4 regions of the Streptomyces sp. MNU89 genome follow, and region 1 is predicted to be linked to each of the others. Evidence: riboswitches for the same ligand, from Rfam matches in the RefSeq annotation. Region 1 holds a riboswitch; each other region holds the start of a gene.
The links. Region 1 has a riboswitch for cobalamin ahead of E4N63_RS07800 ((2Fe-2S) ferredoxin domain-containing protein). Riboswitches for the same ligand answer to the same signal wherever they lie in the genome.
Positions count from the first base shown of each region.

Region 2: linked by a shared signal. The riboswitch ahead of cbiE (precorrin-6y C5,15-methyltransferase (decarboxylating) subunit CbiE) and the one ahead of E4N63_RS07800 ((2Fe-2S) ferredoxin domain-containing protein) in region 1 are both predicted to bind cobalamin.
Region 3: linked by a shared signal. The riboswitch ahead of E4N63_RS10540 (ribonucleoside-diphosphate reductase subunit alpha) and the one ahead of E4N63_RS07800 ((2Fe-2S) ferredoxin domain-containing protein) in region 1 are both predicted to bind cobalamin.
Region 4: linked by a shared signal. The riboswitch ahead of E4N63_RS25670 (cobalamin biosynthesis protein) and the one ahead of E4N63_RS07800 ((2Fe-2S) ferredoxin domain-containing protein) in region 1 are both predicted to bind cobalamin.

Region 1 covers NZ_JAJKLL010000001.1:1,826,060-1,830,262, reverse strand. The annotation lists gene E4N63_RS07815 (ABC transporter substrate-binding protein) at 1-781, opposite strand, end outside; cobalamin riboswitch at 811-995, opposite strand; gene E4N63_RS07810 (hypothetical protein) at 1,050-1,196, opposite strand; partial or broken gene E4N63_RS07805 (hypothetical protein) at 1,158-1,709, shown strand; cobalamin riboswitch at 1,763-1,886, shown strand; gene E4N63_RS07800 ((2Fe-2S) ferredoxin domain-containing protein) at 1,986-2,351, shown strand; gene E4N63_RS07795 (aldo/keto reductase) at 2,590-3,504, opposite strand; gene E4N63_RS07790 (GlxA family transcriptional regulator) at 3,569-4,203, opposite strand, start outside.
Region 2 covers NZ_JAJKLL010000001.1:767,604-771,806, forward strand. The annotation lists gene cobM (precorrin-4 C(11)-methyltransferase) at 1-416, opposite strand, end outside; gene cbiE (precorrin-6y C5,15-methyltransferase (decarboxylating) subunit CbiE) at 511-1,869, opposite strand; cobalamin riboswitch at 1,925-2,050, opposite strand; gene E4N63_RS03355 (ATP-binding protein) at 2,539-4,185, shown strand.
Region 3 covers NZ_JAJKLL010000001.1:2,492,085-2,496,287, reverse strand. The annotation lists gene E4N63_RS10540 (ribonucleoside-diphosphate reductase subunit alpha) at 1-1,898, opposite strand, end outside; cobalamin riboswitch at 2,043-2,175, opposite strand; gene E4N63_RS10535 (YbdD/YjiX family protein) at 2,458-2,658, opposite strand; gene E4N63_RS10530 (carbon starvation CstA family protein) at 2,655-4,203, opposite strand, start outside.
Region 4 covers NZ_JAJKLL010000001.1:6,012,124-6,016,326, reverse strand. The annotation lists gene E4N63_RS25680 (inorganic phosphate transporter) at 1-492, shown strand, start outside; gene E4N63_RS25675 (hypothetical protein) at 518-763, shown strand; cobalamin riboswitch at 1,100-1,227, shown strand; gene E4N63_RS25670 (cobalamin biosynthesis protein) at 1,544-2,467, shown strand; gene E4N63_RS25665 (cobyric acid synthase) at 2,464-4,059, shown strand.

The DNA of each region.
Region 1 (4,203 bases):
GGTCGGCGAAGACGTTCCTGCCGCCGGCCAGCCGGATCAGTTCGGTGCCCAGGCTCTTGCCGCCCGCGGTGAAGGCGGTCTTGTCGCCGCTGTCGTAGACGAAGACGCGCGTCCCGGGTTCGTCCTCGACCTTGGTGGCGGCCTTGTCGACGCGGTCGGTGAGGTCGGCGATCAGTTCGCCGGCCCGCTCCGGGACGCCGAAGATCCGGCCGATGGTGCGGATCTCGTCGTAGGTGTCCTTCATCGTCACCCGCCTCTTCCCGCAGTATTCGCGGTTGAGGTGGGTGTCGATACCGGCGTCGGCGAACGCCTTGCGGGAGCGGCCCTCGTTCTCGGCGAAGGCGCTGCCGTAGCCGCCGTAGACGAGGTCGGGCTCGGCTTCCAGGATCGTCTCGAACGACGGTTCCTTCCTCGCCAGCTGGGGGATCGCCTTGTAGTCCTTCTCCAGCTCGGGCAGGACCGCCGAGTCGGGGAAGGCGGTGCCGACCATACGATCCTGCAGGCCGAGGGCGAGCATGAGTTCCGCCGGGTGCTGGTGGATGGTGACAACGCGGGAAGGCGGCTTGTCGTACGTCGTCTTCACACCGCAGTTGTCGACGGTGACGGGGAAGCCCGCGGCCGGCGAGGCCGTTGCCTTGGCGTCCTCGGCGGTGTCCTGCGGCGAGCCGCAGCCGGCGGTCAGCAGGGCCGCCGACAGGGCGACGGCAGCGGCCGTCGCACGCAGGGCATGCCGCTTGTGGGCAGAGGTGGACAGCGGGGGACGGGGCGTACCGTCGTACACGTGAAGCCTCCTGGGGAGTCCGCGCTCCTCGGATCGGGCCCGCGACAGGCCAGTGTCCTGACTCCCGGATCGACGCCTCCCCCTGCCTTCCCGCGCCGTGGACGCAGTGGCGTGTAAAGGGGTGCACTCCCCGGTCACAGTGGCGGGACCGTGCCGGACTCGCACCGGCTTCCTGTCTCCCGTCGCGGTGATGACCCGCCGATACTACGGTCTGGCGAGAAGCGGCCAAAAGGGCGTGCGAAACCGCCCGAGCGCCCCTGCCCGGCCCTCACGCCTCGCGGACCGCCCGCAGCACCAGCCGCTCGGCGTTCTCGTCGTAGGGGCGGCCGTCGAAGCCACCGAAGATCTCCACCCGGCCGAACCCCGCCTCCTCCACATCCGCCGCAACTCGACCGCGCGGACGTCGCCTCGGCAATCCCGGTCACCTTGGCGACACTGCGGCACGTACTGGATGTACCTGCTCAGCCAGGCGTTCGGCCGGTCCGGTCTGCTGTGGGCCCGGGGCACGGTCATGCTCGGCCTGTTGCCGTCTGGGCCCCGCCCCGCCCGGCTGCCGGTCTCCCGGCAGGTCCTGGAACGCTGGCACCGCACTTCGTCATCGTCGTCCACGTCCTGAGCGTGTGGCACACCCTGCTGTACGGCACCAATCTGGTACGGCGAGTGGCCGCGCACCGTGCCGGGGCTGCTGCAACTTCCCGTCGCCGTGCTGCGCCTGCTGCGTCCCGCCCGGCGGGCCGAGCGACTGGGCGCACCGACGCGCCGCGAGGGCGTGTCGGTGCCGGGCTGGTTGGTGCGGGCCGTCGGCCGGATGGTCGCCGGGGCCGTCGTGGTGGGGCTGCTCATCGTGGTGGCCTCCGGCCACGACGGCGGCCGGGAACGCCCGGCCGAGCCGCCCGCTACGAGTCCGCACGCTCATGAGCCCGAATGATCCGGGCCGGCCGGTCGATGGGATGATGACCGGCGACAGGGCGACGACGGTCCGAGGAAGCCGGTGCGAATCCGGCGCGGTCCCGCCACTGTGATCGGTGAGCGAACCCCGTACGTGCCACGGCCCCGTGAGGGTGGGAAGGCCGGGGCGAGCTGCGACCCGAGAGCCAGGAGACTCACGTCGTCGCCTCCTCGAAGGACACCGGGGCGGATCTCCCCGGAGAGAGGGTGGTTCGGCGTGCCCGAGACAAGGGGCGGCGAGGCGTTCGGCGCCGAGGTGGATGCGCGACCGGCCGGCGGAGTGCCGTGCCGGGTCGTCGTGTGCCGGGACTGCTGCTGCGGCACCGCCAAGGTGACCGGTGTGGACCATGCGGCACAAACCGCACGCCTGCGTACCGAGGCGCCTGTGCGCATCTCCGCCTGCCTGGACGTGTGCGACCAGGCGAACGTCGTCGTCGTACAGCCCTCCTCCGCGGGCCGGGCCGCCGGAGCCCGTCCGGTGTGGCTGGGCCTGGTCAACGACCCGGACGCGACGGAGGACATCGCCGCCTGGGTACGGGCGGGCGGCCCCGGCGTCGCGTCCCGCCCGGACATCCTCGACCTGCACACCTTCACCCCGCCGCGCCGCCGCACGGCTTCCTGAGCACCGGCGAGCGCTACGGCTCAGAGGCAGCGGGACGACGCAGCGGGCGGGATGGTGCGGGCCGGGGAAGACGACGATGACCTTGCCGTCGTGCGACGGACGGGTGGGCCCGGATCCAGCTCTGACGGTGGTGAAAGGCCAGCTGGCGAATCGTCTGGTGCCGTGCCCTTGCCGGTGTCTTCGGTGGGAGCACGGCACCTGGACATGCACCGGTGTGTGGTGAGCACTGTGCCCGCGGTCACTCCCGGGCCGAGCCGGCTGAGAGAAGGTCCGCGAGTTCGTTCTCGGCCAGTTGCAGTGGGGCGAGGCGAGCGAGGTGCTCATCACTGAGGCGCAGCATGGACGCGGCGACGTTCTCCTCGAGATGAGCGATCGAGGATGTGCCGGGGATGGGGCAGAGCACGCTCGACCGGTCCAACAGCCAGGCGAGAGCCACCTGCGCGGGCGTTGCGTTCAGCTCTGCCGCCACTTCGGCGACGATGCTGTTGGCGAGGGCCAACTGGCCACTCATGATCGGAAACCACGCGATGAAGGGAATGTGCTCCCGTTCGCAGTGCTCGAGGACGTCCTCTCCCACACGGGCCGCCACATTGAAGATATTCTGCACGGCCGCCACATCGATGACCCTCTGCGCGGACTCGATCTGGTCGACCGTGACGCTCGACAGTCCGAAGTGGGCAATTTTGCCCTCGTCCTGAAGTTCCCGCATCGCGCCTATCTGATCGTCGAACGGCACCTGAGGGTCGATACGGTGCAGGTAGAGAAGATCGATTCGATCCGTACCCAGGCGGCGGAGGCTGGCCTCACACTGCTGGCGCAGATAGGCGGGGCGTCCGATGGGCTCCCACACCCCCGGCCGTACCTGGGCCTGACCTGCTTTGGTCGCGATCAAGAGATCATCGGGGTACGGGTGCAGTGCTTCACGCAGGATCTCCTCGGTCACGCCGAAGGCATAGGAGTCCGCGGTGTCGATGTGGTTGATGCCGAGCTCGACCGCACGGCGCGCGACTCGGATCGCGTTCCCGCGGTCCGCGGGCGGTCCCCAGATCTTCTTGTCGGCGAGGCGCATCGCGCCGAACGACATGCGGTGAATCGTTCGGTCCCCGATCCGGACCGTCCCGGACCCTTCGATCTGCTGTTGTACATCGGTCATGGCTCTCATGATCCAACCGTTGGTCCAGCGCGGACCACTCGACAACGGACACAGAACTTGAACATCACGCCATGGTGGCCGTCTTCGGGCGCTGCCCTCGGGCCATGCCGAACGTGCGGCGATAACGGCCGGGCGGCATCGCCGTGAGCCGGGTGAAGTGGTAGCGGAGTGCCGCTTCCGAGCTGAAGCCACTGGTCTCGGCGATCCGGTCTATGGTCCAGGCGGTGCGCTGCAGCAGTTCCTGCGCTCTGCGCACCTTGGTACGTTGCAGCCATTCCATCGGTGAGATACCGACCGCATCGCGGAACCGGCGGGAAAAGGTGCGGGTGCTCATACAGGCGTGCTCCGCGAGGTCAGCGACCGTGGACGTCTCGTCGAGATGCTCCTCCGCCCATCGCAGGGTGTCCTGCAGAGAGCGCGTCCGGCCGGGCACCTCCCACCTCGCGTACTGTGACTGATCGCCGTCTCGGCGGAGCGGTACGACCATGAACCGTGCGATCTCCGCCGCGAGCGCCGATCCGTGGTCCTGTTCGATCAGGTGCAGCACCAGGTCCAAGGCCGCTGTGCCGCCTCCCGAGGAGAAAAGCCCGCCGTCCTCGATGAACAAGCGTTCCGGTTGCACCCGCACCATCGGGTGGAGTGCAGCGAGTTCGTCGGCCCAGTGCCAGTGCGTCGTGGCCTTCAGGCCGTCGAGCAGAC
Region 2 (4,203 bases), 1.1 Mb from region 1:
GCGACGCGGGTGAGGATCACGGTCTGGCCGACGGCCGGCACGGTCAGCTCCCGTCCCAGCGCCGCGGCCGCCGCGGCGAACGCCGGTACGCCGGGCACCACCTCGTACGGCACGCCGGCCGCGTCCAGCCGCCGCATCTGCTCCGCGACCGCGCTGAACACCGAGGGGTCCCCGGAGTGCAGCCGGGCCACGTCGTGGCCCGCGCGGTGCGCGTCCGCCAGCTCCGCCGTGATCTGGTCCAGGTTCAGCCGCGCCGTGTCCACGAGCCGCGCGTCCGGCGGGCAGGCGGCGAGCAGTTCGCGCGGCACCAGGCTGCCCGCGTACAGGCAGACGGCGCACGACTCCAGCAGCCGCTGCCCGCGCACGGTGATCAGGTCGGCGGCGCCGGGACCGGCACCGATGAAGTACACCGTCATCGTTCTTCTCCTCGGTCCGGCCTCCCGGCCGGCATGCGCTCCGCGGACGCCGGCCCCGCCGGTGGCCGCCCTGCTGACGTTCGGTCCGCCCGCGTCACTCCGCCGGCGCCCGCTGTTCCTCCGCCCGCTGTTCCTCCGGCCCCCGCTTCCCCGGCTTGGTCACCGCCCACTGCGTGACCGGCATCGCCTGCCGCCAGCCGGTGAACCCGCCGACCGGTACGGCGCGGGAGACGGCGATCCGCACCAGCTCCCCGCCGTGCCGGCGGTACCACTCCGCCAGCAGTGCCTCGGACTCCAGCGTCACCGTGTTGGCGACCAGCCGCCCTCCGGCGGGCAGCGCCGCCCAGCACGCCTCCAGCAGTCCGGGGGCGGTGAGCCCGCCACCGACGAACACCGCGTCGGGCGGCCCGAGTCCGGTCCCCCGCCCGTCCGCGGGTCTTCCGTCCGCGGGCCCGTCCGCGAGTCCGTCCAGGGCCTCCGGGGCGGCCCCGGTGACCACCCGCAGCGCGGGCACCCCGAGCCGCTCCGCGTTACGCCGGATGCGCGCGGCCCGTACGGGGTCGCGCTCCACGCTCACCGCGCGGCAGCCGCGTCCGGCGCGCATCCACTCGACCGCGATGCTGCCGGAGCCGCCGCCGATGTCCCACAGCAGTTCGCCCGGTGCCGGGGCGAGCGCGGCCAGCGTGGCCGCCCGCACACGGCGCTTGGTGAGCTGCCCGTCGTGCTCGTACGCCTCGTCCGGGAGCCCCGGGACCGCGGACAGCCGGTGGCCGCCCGGCCCGGGCCGGCACTCGACGGCGACGACGTTCAGCGGATCGCCCGGCGGATGCGGCCAGCCGGCGGCGGTGCCCTCGAACCGGCGTTCCCGCGCGCCGCCGCCCAGCTGTTCGAGCACGGTCATCCGGCTCGGCCCGTAGCCGCGGTCGCACAGCAGTGCCGCCACCTCACCCGGGGTCCCGGCGCCCGCGCTCAGGACGAGCAGCCGCCGGCGCGCGTGCAGGGCGGCGGCCAGAGCGGCGGCGGGCCGGCCCACCAGGCTGACCACCTCGGTGTCCTCCACCGCCCAGCCCAGCCGGGCACAGGCGTACGACACCGAGGAGGCGTGGGGCAGCACCCGCAGCCGCTCCGCGCCGACGGCCGCGGCCAGGGTCCGCCCGATGCCGTGGAACATCGGGTCGCCGCTGGCCAGGACGGCCACCCGCCGCCCGGCGTGCTCGGCGAGCAGCCGGGGCACGGCGGGGCGCAGCGGTGACGGCCAGGGCACCCGTTCCGCCGTGCAGCCGGGCGGCAGCAGGGCGAGCTGGCGGGGGCCGCCGATGACGGTCCCGGCGCGGTGCAGCGCCTCCCGGGCGTCCCGCCCGAGCCCGTCCCAGCCGTCGGCGCCGATGCCGACCACGGTGACGGTGTCCGGCGTGCGGCCCGCGCCGGGGCACGGCACGTCGTCGTCGCTCATCGCGAACCTCTTCCTGGGGTGTCCTCGCCCCGGGTGCGGCGGATCGGCGACGGGCCAGTCTCCTGGCTGCCGGATCGGCGCTCGCCCCGGCCTTCCGGCCCGCGGGGGCCGTGGCTCGGATGGGGTTCGCTCCCCGGTCACAGTGGCGGGACCGCGCCGGATTCGCACCGGCTTCCTGGTTCCCGTCGCCTCGTTGGGCAGCATCCTCCCGCATCGGTGCGGGCGGGTGTGCGACGGCCTCCGTTCTTCTGTGCGACACCCGCTCTGAGCTGCGATATTAAGAAATGCATGGCTTATACATGGGTCTATGCTCCGTCCCGTGGACCCGAGACTCCCGCCGTTCCGGCCTCCCTCCCCGCCCGTTTCCCGGCCACGGGCGCCCGCGTCGGCCCGGCCGGGCCTGCCCGGCGTACCCCTCGAATCGATGTGCCCGGTGCCGTACCGCGCACAACGGGCCCGCGGCGGCGGCCCCGGCCGGTAGAAAGAGGGCCGCGGAGCGCCGCCCGGCGGCTCCGGGCCCCGCCGTCCGCGGCACGGCGGCGCCCGGACGCCAGGACGGCCGGGCGGCCGGACGACGCGGCCGCCGCCCGGCGGCAGACCTCATACCGGGGGCCTCGCCCCGCGTGCGGGCCTCCGTCATCCGCCGTCCGTCCCTTCCCAAGGTGTGCCATGGTTCGACCCTCGATCGCTTCCTCCACGTTCCGCCGCCGCTTCGTCCGCCCGGCCGCGATGCTCCTGGCCGCCGTCGCGGTCACGGACCCGTGGGCGCTGGGCGGGGTGGGCGCCGGCTGGGCCGTGGCCTGCCACGTCCTCACCGCGGCCCTGCTGGTCGGTCTCTTCGAGCGGCTGCAGAGCGCGCTGCGCGCCTGCGAGCGCGAGACGCTGGCCGCACGGGAGGAGGCCGCACGGCACGACACCGAGTGGCGTGAGTTCTGCACCCACCAGGACGCCCGGCGGGAGGAAACGGTCCGGCACCTCGCCGACGTCCGGCTCCCCGCCGCCCTGGCGGGCGAACCGGTACCGGTCCCGCAGCCCGCGGAGAGCCACCCGGGCACGGCCCGGGAGTACGAGCGGGTGCTGGCGGCCGCCACCGCCGCCGTGCGGACCGTCCGCGAACGGGAGGAGTCGCTGCGCCTGGTCGTCGTGGCCCTCGCCCGCCGGGTGCAGGCGTCCTCGCACCGCATCCAGGAGGAGATGGCCGCCCTGGAGGCCCGCCACTCCGCCCACCCGGACGTCCTGGAGGCGAGCATGCGCGGCGACCACGCCGCCGCGCAGCAGGCCCGGATCGCGCAGAGTCTCGCGGTGCTGTGCGGCGAGTGGCCGGGGCAGCAGTGGCAGAAGCCGCACGCGCTGGTGGACGTGGTTCGCGCGGGGGCCTCCCGGATCGTGTCCTACCAGCGCGTCAAGGTCTGCGGCGACCAGGACATCGCGGCGGTGGCGACCGTCGTGGAACCCCTGGTGCACGTCGTGGCGGAGCTCCTCGCCAACGCCACCCAGTGTGCGCCGCCGACCACCCACGTCGAGGTGACCGTCCGCACCGTGACCCGCGGCGCCGTCATCGAGATCGACGACGCCGGTCTCGGCATGGACGAGTACGCCCTCGAACAGGCGCGGGAGATCGCCGCCGGGCGCCGGCTGCTGGGCTTCGCCGACCTCGGCGAGATCCCGCAGACGGGGCTCGCGGTCGTCGGCCGGTACGCCGAGCGGCACCGGCTCAAGGTCGACCTGCTGCCCTCCCCGTACGGCGGGGTCCGCGCGGTGGTCCTGGTGCCGGGCACCCTGCTGCAGACCCTGGAGCCGCCCGCCGTGCCCGCCTCCCGGCGCCCCTCGGCCGGCGAGACCGCGCACGCCGGGGGCGGCACCGTGCCGGCCGGCGCGACGGCCGTCGCCGGCACCGTCCCCGTACCGCCGTCCGCCGCCACGGGCGGTCCGGGACTGCCCCAGCGGCGCTCCAGCCGCCACCGCGCCGCCGTCCCGCCCCTGTCCGAGCTGACCGGTACCGGAAAGCTGCCCCTCCCCGCCGCCGCCCTCCCCGAGCGGGCCGGGGCCTGGATGGGTGCCCTCTTCGCCGGCAGCCGCGCGGGCACCGCCCGGACACGGGCGGCGGAAACGGAGGACGCGGCGGAGACGAGCGGGACGGCCGGGACGGCGGAAGCGGCCGGGACCGGGGTGGAGACCCCGGAGCCGGGGCCGTCCGCCGCGCCCCGGAGGCCCGTGGCAGCGCGTGGGCGCCTCCGGCCCCGGCGCCGCCCCCGGCCTGCCCGGCCACGACGGCACCCCCGGCCGCGACGGCCGCCCGCACCGCGACGACGATGACGCCGAAGGACACCTCAC
Region 3 (4,203 bases), 670 kb from region 1:
ATGGAGGCGATCGTCGCGGTCGGGGCGATGGCGAGCAGCAGGGAGTTGCGCAGCCCCGTGGTGGCGATCCGGGCCCGCAGCGCCTCCCACCGCTCCGGCCACCGGGGCCGGACGCCGTAGTGGTCGGGGTGGAGCACGCCGCGCGAGGCGCGGGTGGAGGACCAGGCCGGGTGCGGACCGTGCCGTCCGGCGAGATCGCAGGAGGTCTCGTAGGCCGCGAGCATGATCCGCTCGGAGATCTCGGTGGAGAGCCGGGCCGCCGCGGGGGAGTCGAACGGCAGCCGCAGCCGGAAGAAGACGTCCTGCAGCCCCATCACCCCGAGTCCGACCGGGCGCCAGCGCCGGTTGGAGGCGGCGGCCTGCGGGGTGGGGTAGAAGTTGATGTCCACGACCCGGTCGAGGAAGGCCACGGCGGTGCGGACGGTGGCGTCCAGCCGCTCCCAGTCCATCGCCTCCGCCACCGCGGCCTCACCGGTACCGGCGTCCGCCGCGACATGGGCCGCGAGGTTGACCGACCCGAGATTGCAGACGGCGGTCTCCCCGTCGTCCGTGACCTCCAGGATCTCGGTGCAGAGATTCGAGGAGTGGACGACCTTGCCGGGCTCGGCGGTCTGGTTCGCGGTCCGGTTGGCGGCGTCCTTGAACGTCATCCAGCCGTTGCCGGTCTGCGCGAGCGTGCGCATCATCCGGGCGTACAACTGCCGTGCGGGCAGCCGCCGGACGGCGAGCCCGGCCTCCTCGGCCCGGCGGTAGGCCGCGTCGAACTCGGCGCCCCACAGGTCCGGCAGCGCGGGCACGTCGGAGGGGGAGAAGAGCGACCACTCGGCGTCGGCCTCCACCCGGCGCATGAACTCGTCCGGGATCCAGTTGGCCAGATTGAGATTGTGCGTGCGGCGGGCCTCCTCGCCGGTGTTGTCCCGCAGCTCCAGGAACTCCTCGATGTCGGCGTGCCAGGGCTCCAGGTAGACGCAGGCCGCTCCCTTCCGCCGGCCGCCCTGGTTGACGGCGGCGACGGAGGAGTCGAGCGTGCGCAGGAAGGGGACGATCCCGCCGGAGTGGCCGTTGGTGCCGCGGATCAGGGCGCCCCGGGAGCGGATCCGGCTGAACGGCAGGCCGATGCCGCCCGCGTGCTTGGAGAGCCGGGCGACCTGGTGGTAGCGCTCGTAGAGGGAGTCCAGCTCGTCGAGCGGGGAGTCCAGCAGATAGCAGGAGGACATCTGCGGGTGCCGGGTGCCGGAGTTGAAGAGGGTGGGGGAGCTGGGGAGGTAGTCCAGGCGGCTCATCAGCCGGTGGAGCGAGGCGACCTCGTCCACGGCCGCGGGCGAGTCGTCCGCGGCCAGCCCGCAGGCAACCCGGAGCAGGAAGTACTGCGGGGTCTCGATGACCTGCCGGCTCACCGGATGGCGCAGCAGGTAGCGGCTGTGCAGGGTCCGCAGCCCGAAGTAGCCGAAGCGGTCGTCGGCGCCGTCGGCGAGCGACATCTCCACCAGGGTGTTCAGCCGCGCCGCGTGCTCGCGTACGAAGGCGGCGGTGCGGTCGGCGATCAGGCCTTCCCGGTGGCCGGCCGCGATCGAGTCCGGGAAGGAGACCGCGCCCTGGCCGGCCGCCTCGTCCGCGATGGCACGGCTGAGGAGCCGGGCCGCCAGTCGCGAGTACACCGGGTCCTCGGAGATCAGCCCGGCCGCGGCCTCCGTCGCGAGCTCGCGCAACGCGGCCTCGTCCGCGCCGGGTTCGCGGCCGCGCAGCACGGCGGCGGCCACCCGGCCCGGGTCGGCGGCGGGCAGATCGGCCGTCAGCCCGGTGAGGAGGCGCAGCAGCGCGGTACCGGGGGCGTCCCGGCCGGCGGTCGCTGTGCCGCCGCTGTCGGCTGATGCGGGATCGGCGGGCGCGATGGTCACGGAGAACTCTCCCTCGCTCGGCAGGGCCGCGGTGACGGAGCGCGGGGCGCGTGCGGTCCCCGTGCGCCCGGAGGGGGCAGGAGACAGCGCGACGTCCACCGGCCCAATCCCCGGAGCCCGGACGGAATCGACGCCGGCTCGGTCGAGCCGGACGTGGCCGACGGCAGGCGCTCGGACTCGAAGGCAGGCGAAAGCCGCCTTCACACCGTTGCGGGACAGTTCAGGATTCGCACCGGATTCCCCTGGCGCGTCAGCGAGCATGAGCATACATCTTGTGTCGCTTTCCGCGAGCGGCACTAGATGTTGTGTATCCCGGCGCACGGGGGCGCTTTGCAGGGGAACACGTCCGAGGCCGCCCCCGGAGCGCGCGGTGAGCGGGAACCGGGCCGCCGGGAAGGGCGGGTGTTCCCATTCGGGATCCCGGAAAAGTCCTCCGCGCACCGGAGCGGCGTGCGGCCGGCAGCCCGGGGCGCACCCCGGCGCGCCCGGGCACGCCGATGGCCCCGGCGCGGGGCCGGGGCCATCGGGCGGTTCGGGCGGTTCGGCCGGAGCGGGGGCGTCAGCAGCAGCGGAAGCCCTCGCGGGGGTCGGCCTCACGGCCGTCCACGCGCTGCTTCTCGAACTCGCGGCGGCTCAACACCTTTGCGTCCGGATCACACTTCCGTGCGTGGGCGACGTACCGGTCGTAGGTGGCCTCCCCGGTCGCCTCCCGCCAGAGGAAGCGGATCCTGGCGGCCTTCTCCCTCAGCGCGGGGCTCACGAGGAACTCCCCGTGCCGGTGCTCTCCTTGCCGTCCGCGCCGGCACCGGCCGCGACGAGTTCGGCCTTCTCCTCCTTGGTGAGCCACAGGGCGGCCGGGGCCACGAGCTTCGACTCCACGTAGGGCACCTCCTCCAGTTTGGCCTGCGCGGGATTGCGGATCGCCTTGACGCATACCCGCCCGGCGTCGACGAGCACCACGACGACCAGCAGGAGGAAGAGGACGGAGAGGACGCCGTCCACCGTCGCGTTGGTGACGACGGTGTGCATGTCGCCCATGTCCTTGGCGGGCGGCAGCACCTTGCCGTCCTCGATGGCCTCCTGGTATATGGAGCGCTGTGTGAAGAAGCCGATCTTCGGGTCACCCGAGAAGATCTTCTGCCAGCTCGCCGTGAAGGTCACCACGACGTCCCAGGCCAGCGGGATACCGGTGACCCAGGCCCACTTGAGCCGTCCGGACTTGATGAGCAGCGTGGTGGCGACGGCCAGCGCGACGGCCGCCAGCAGCTGGTTGGCGATACCGAACAGCGGGAAGAGCTGGTAGATGCCGCCCAGCGGGTCGTGGACGCCGACCCAGAGGAAGTAGCCCCAGAGGCCGACGACGACCGCGCTCGCGATCCAGGCACCCGGCTTCCAGCTGACGTCCCGGAAGGGCTTGTAGACGTTGCCGAGCATGTCCTGGAGCATGAACCGGCCGACGCGGGTACCGGCGTCCACCGTGGTGAGGATGAACAGCGCCTCGAACATGATGGCGAAGTGGTACCAGAAGGCCTTCATCCCGGCGCCGCCGAAGACCGAGGAGAAGATCTCCGCCATACCGACGGCCAGTGTCGGGGCGCCGCCGGTCCGCGACAGCAGGGAGTCCTCCTCCACCGCCGCGGCGGCCGCGGCCAGATCACCGGGGGAGATGGTGTAGCCGAGGTTCGCGACCGCCTCGGAGGCGGACTGCACCGAGTCGCCGATCAGGCCGGCCGGTGAGTTCATCGCGAAGTAGAGGCCGGGGTCGATGATGGACGCGGCCACCAGGGCCATGATCGCCACGAAGGACTCCATCAGCATGGAGCCGTAGCCGATCATGCGGACCTGGGTCTCCTTCTGGATCATCTTCGGGGTGGTGCCCGAGGAGACCAGGGCGTGGAAGCCGGAGAGCGCGCCGCAGGCGATGGTGATGAAGACGAACGGGAAGAGCGAGCCGGCGAAGACCGGTCCGGCGCCCGAGCTCGCGAACTCGGTGACCGCGGGCATCTTCAGGGTCGGCAGGGCGAACGCCACCCCGAGGGCCAGCAGGACGATCGTGCCGATCTTCATGAAGGTGGACAGGTAGTCACGCGGGGCCAGCAGCATCCACACCGGCAGGACCGAGGCGAAGAAGCCGTAGACCACGAGCCAGATCACCAGGGTGCCGGGCTGCAGGGTGAAGGTCTCCGCCCACGAGGACTCGGCGACCCAGCTGCCGGAGATGATCGCGAGCAGCAGCAGCGCCACACCGATGACCGACACCTCGGTCACCCGGCCCGGGCGCAGCACCCGCAGGTAGAAGCCCATG
Region 4 (4,203 bases), 4.2 Mb from region 1:
GCCGCGACCGTCATCCTCGCCTCCTCCCACCTGGGCTTCGGCCTCTCCACCACGCAGGTGTCCTCCGGCGCGATCATGGGCTCCGGCCTGGGCCGCAAGGGCGGCGTGGTGCGCTGGTCGACCGCGACCCGCATGTTCGTCGCCTGGGGCCTGACCCTGCCGGCCGCCGGCCTCGTCGCCGGGCTGGCCGCCCTGCTGGCCGGGCGCGGCACCTGGGGCGTCACCGCGGTCGCCGTCATGGCCGTCGCGGGCAGCGCGTGGATCTGGGTGAAGTCGCGCCAGGAGAAGGTCGACCACAGCAATGTGAACGACGTTCCCGCCCCGCACGCCGATCCGGAGCACGAGGACATCGTCGCCGACGTCGTCGCCTCCCTCTCCCCGCCGCCCACCGACTCCGTGCTGGAGGCGGCCGCCCACGACGGCGAGGCCGGTTCCCCGCGCTCCGCGTCCCCGGCGTCCCAGTCCGCGGCGTCCAAGGCCACCGTCGTCTGACGGCTCAGGTAGAAGGAAGAACCGTATGAACATCGACTGGGCAGCACTCGGCCAGGTCTCCGTGGTCAGCCTCGTGGCGACCGTCGCCATCGTCGGCGTCTTCACCCTGGGCATCGTCGGCACCTCCGCCCGGCGGCACCCGCAGGCGGACGGCGCGGAGGGCGCCACGGTCACCGAGGCGCCGACCGCCCTGGCGCGCACCCTCGCCACGGTGTGCTTCGCGGTCTCCGCGGCGGTCGTGGCGTACGGGATCTATCTGATCGTCGCCTGACGGTCTCCCGCACCGCCCGCACCGCCCGCGTCGAACGGGCGGCGGTACAGCGGCACCCGGGCCCGCCGCCCGGACAGCGCGTGACGCGTGCTGCCGGGTGGCGGGCCCTGCCCGCGCCCCTTCCGCCCGCCCCGCCCTGCCCGTCCGCGGCCGCCCGCCCCCGTCCCTCTCCCGCCCGGCTCGCCCCGTCCCGTGCGCCCCTCCCGTCCCGGCACCGGACGGCGTACGCACCGCGCGCCCCGGTGTGGCACTCCGCACACTGATCCCCCGCAGGTCAAGGGCGAGTTGACGGGCGTTCCCGGGCGTGGTGGACTGCCGGGGCCAAACGGCGGCAGGAGAGGAAGCCGGTGCGAATCCGGCGCGGTCCCGCCACTGTCACCGGGGAGCGCACCCCACCCACGTCACGGCCCGTTCCGACGGGCGGGAAGACCGGGGCCCGCGCCGATCCGGGAGCCAGGAGACTCTCACCGCCGGTCACGTCGAACCAGGGCGCGGACCCTGAGTGAGGACAAACGCGATGCCCGGCTGCCGCCGCAGTACGCCCTGCCGTCGAACGCCCCGTGGCCGAACGGCCCGCGGGCGGGCACCCTCCCTCCGCTCCCGGCGGCCCCGCCGCCCCGTCCCCCTCCGAGGCGTGACGGCGGTCTGAGCCGATGCGTGCCGAAGACGCCGCCGGGGCCTCCGCGCCCCGGACACCCGCGCCCCGACACCCGCTCTCCCCGCTCCGCGGACGCCGTCCTCGCCGCCGGTACGGCGCTCGGCTTCCTCGCCGACCTCCTTCTGGCCGATCCCCGGCGCGGCCACCCCGTCGCCGCGTTCGGGCGGGCCGCGACGGCCGCCGAGCGGCTGCTGTGGCGCGACCACCGGGGCGCCGGGGCGCTGTACACCGCCCTGTGCGCCGGCGGCACGGTGGCCGCGGCCGCCGGCCTCTCCCACGCCGTACGCCGCTCCCCCGCCGCCTCCGGAGCGCTGACCGCCGCCGTCACCTGGGCCGTGCTGGGCGGTACGTCGCTCGGCCGTGAGGCGCGGGCCGTCGGCGCCGCGCTGGAGGCCGGTGACCTGGCACGGGCGCGCGAACGGCTGCCGGGTCTCTGCGGGCGGGACCCGCGGTCGCTGGACGCACAGCAGATCGCCCGCGCGGTCGTGGAGTCCGTCGCGGAGAACACCTCAGACGCGGTCGTCGGGGCGCTGGTGTGGGGTGCCGCCGCCGGGGTGCCCGGCCTGGCCGGCTTCCGCGCGGTCAACACCCTCGACGCGATGGCCGGCCACAAGTCGCCGCGACTGCGCCGGTTCGGCTGGGCCCCGGCCCGGCTGGACGACGTGGCGGGCTTCCCCGGGTCCCGGCTCACCGCCGCGCTGGCCGTGCTCGCCGGCCCGGACCCGCAGGGTGCCCTGCGGGTGCTCCGGTCCGACGCCCGGCGCCACCCGAGCCCCAACGCCGGTCCGGTGGAGGCGGCGTTCGCGGGGGCCCTCGGCGTACGGCTGGGCGGCACGCTGGCGTACGGCGGCCGGGTCGAACACCGGCCCGTGCTGGGGGCCGGCAACCGCCCGGTGGAGCCGCGCGACATCGAGCGTGCGGTGCGCCTCTCGCGCCGGGTCGGCGCGCTGGCGCTGGTGGTGTGCGCCGGCGGACGGCTGGCGTACGGGGCGCTCCGGGGCGCGACGGCCGTCTCCCGGCCGCCCGCCGGAGAGGGGCGGGGATGACCGGCACCCACGGCGGCACCGCCCGGACCGGCGGCGGCCTGCTCGTCGCGGGGACCACCTCCGACGCCGGCAAGAGCGTCGTCACCGCCGGGATCTGCCGGTGGCTGGCCCGCAAGGGCGTCTCCGTGGCCCCGTTCAAGGCGCAGAACATGTCGCTGAACTCGTTCGTGACGCCCGAGGGGGCCGAGATCGGCCGCGCGCAGGCCATGCAGGCGCAGGCGGCGTGGGTGGAGCCGTCGGCGCTGATGAACCCGGTGCTGCTCAAGCCCGGCGGCGATCGCAGCAGCCAGGTCGTGGTGCTCGGCAAACCGGCCGGCGAGCTGAGCGCCCGGGGCTACTTCGCGGCCGGCCCGGGGACCGGGGGCGCCCCGAGCGCGAACCGCCGGGAGGCGCTGCTCCCCGTCGTCCTCGACTGCTACGAGCGGCTGCGCGCCCGGTACGACGCGGTGATCTGCGAGGGCGCGGGCAGCCCGGCGGAGATCAATCTGCGCCGGCACGACATCGTCAACATGGGGCTCGCGCGGGCGGCCGGACTGCCGGCCGTGGTGGTCGGCGACATCGACCGGGGCGGGGTGTTCGCGTCCTTCTTCGGCACCACCGCCCTGCTGAGCCGCGCCGACCAGGCGCTGGTCGCGGGCTATGTGGTGAACAAGTTCCGCGGTGACGCGTCACTGCTGGAGCCGGGGCTGGACATGCTGCGCGGGCTGACGGGGCGGCAGGTGCTGGGCGTCCTGCCGTACGCGCACGGCCTGGGCATCGACGAGGAGGACGGGCTGCGGCTCTCGCTGCGCGGCGCGGTGCGCGAGTCCGCCGCCGGGCCGCCGTGCGGCGAGGAGGTGCTGCGGATCGCCGTGGCGGCCGTGCCGCTGATGTCCAACTTCACGGACGTCGACGCGCTGGCCGCCGAACCCGGCGTCCTGGTGCGCTTCGCCGACCGGCCGGAGGAGCTGGCCGACGCCGATCTCGTCGTCCTCCCGGGCACCCGCGGCACCGTGCGGGCGCTGGCCTGGCTGCGCGAACGGGGGCTCGCCGAGGCCGTCGCGCGCCGGGCGGCGGAGGGGCGGCCGGTGCTCGGGATCTGCGGCGGCTACCAGATGCTGGGCGAGCGCATCGAGGACGAGGTCGAGTCGCGGGCCGGGGCGGTGGACGGGCTCGGACTGCTGCCGCTGCGGGTGCGCTTCGCGGTGGAGAAGACCCTGGCACGGCCGGCGGGCGAGGCCCTGGGCGAGCCGGTGGCGGGCTACGAGATCCACCACGGCGTGTCCGACGTGGCGGACTCCGCCGAGCCGTTCATGACCGACGGCCGGGGCCGGGCCCTGGACGGCTGCCGGGCGGGCTCCGTCTGGGGCACGCACTGGCACGGCTCACTGGAGAGCGACGCCTTCCGGCGGGCGTTCCTGCGCCGGGTGGCGCGGGACGCCGGGCGCCGCTTCGTCCCGGCGCCGGACACGGCTTTCGGGGAGCTGCGCGAGGAGCAGCTCGACCGGCTGGGGGATCTGATCGAGGAGCACGCCGACACCGGGGCGCTGCTGCGGCTGATCGAGGAGGGAGCGCCGCCGGACCTGCCGTTCGTACCGCCGGGCGCGCCGTGAGCGCGGCTGTCCGTACGCCGCCGGGCGCGCCTGCCGTGAGCGTGCGGTCCGGCGCGCCGTCCCGCCGAGTACCGCCCCGGCCGTCCGGGCCGCGGAGGCGGACACCTGACCGATTTCCGAGGGTTCCACCGGAGGGCACCGCAT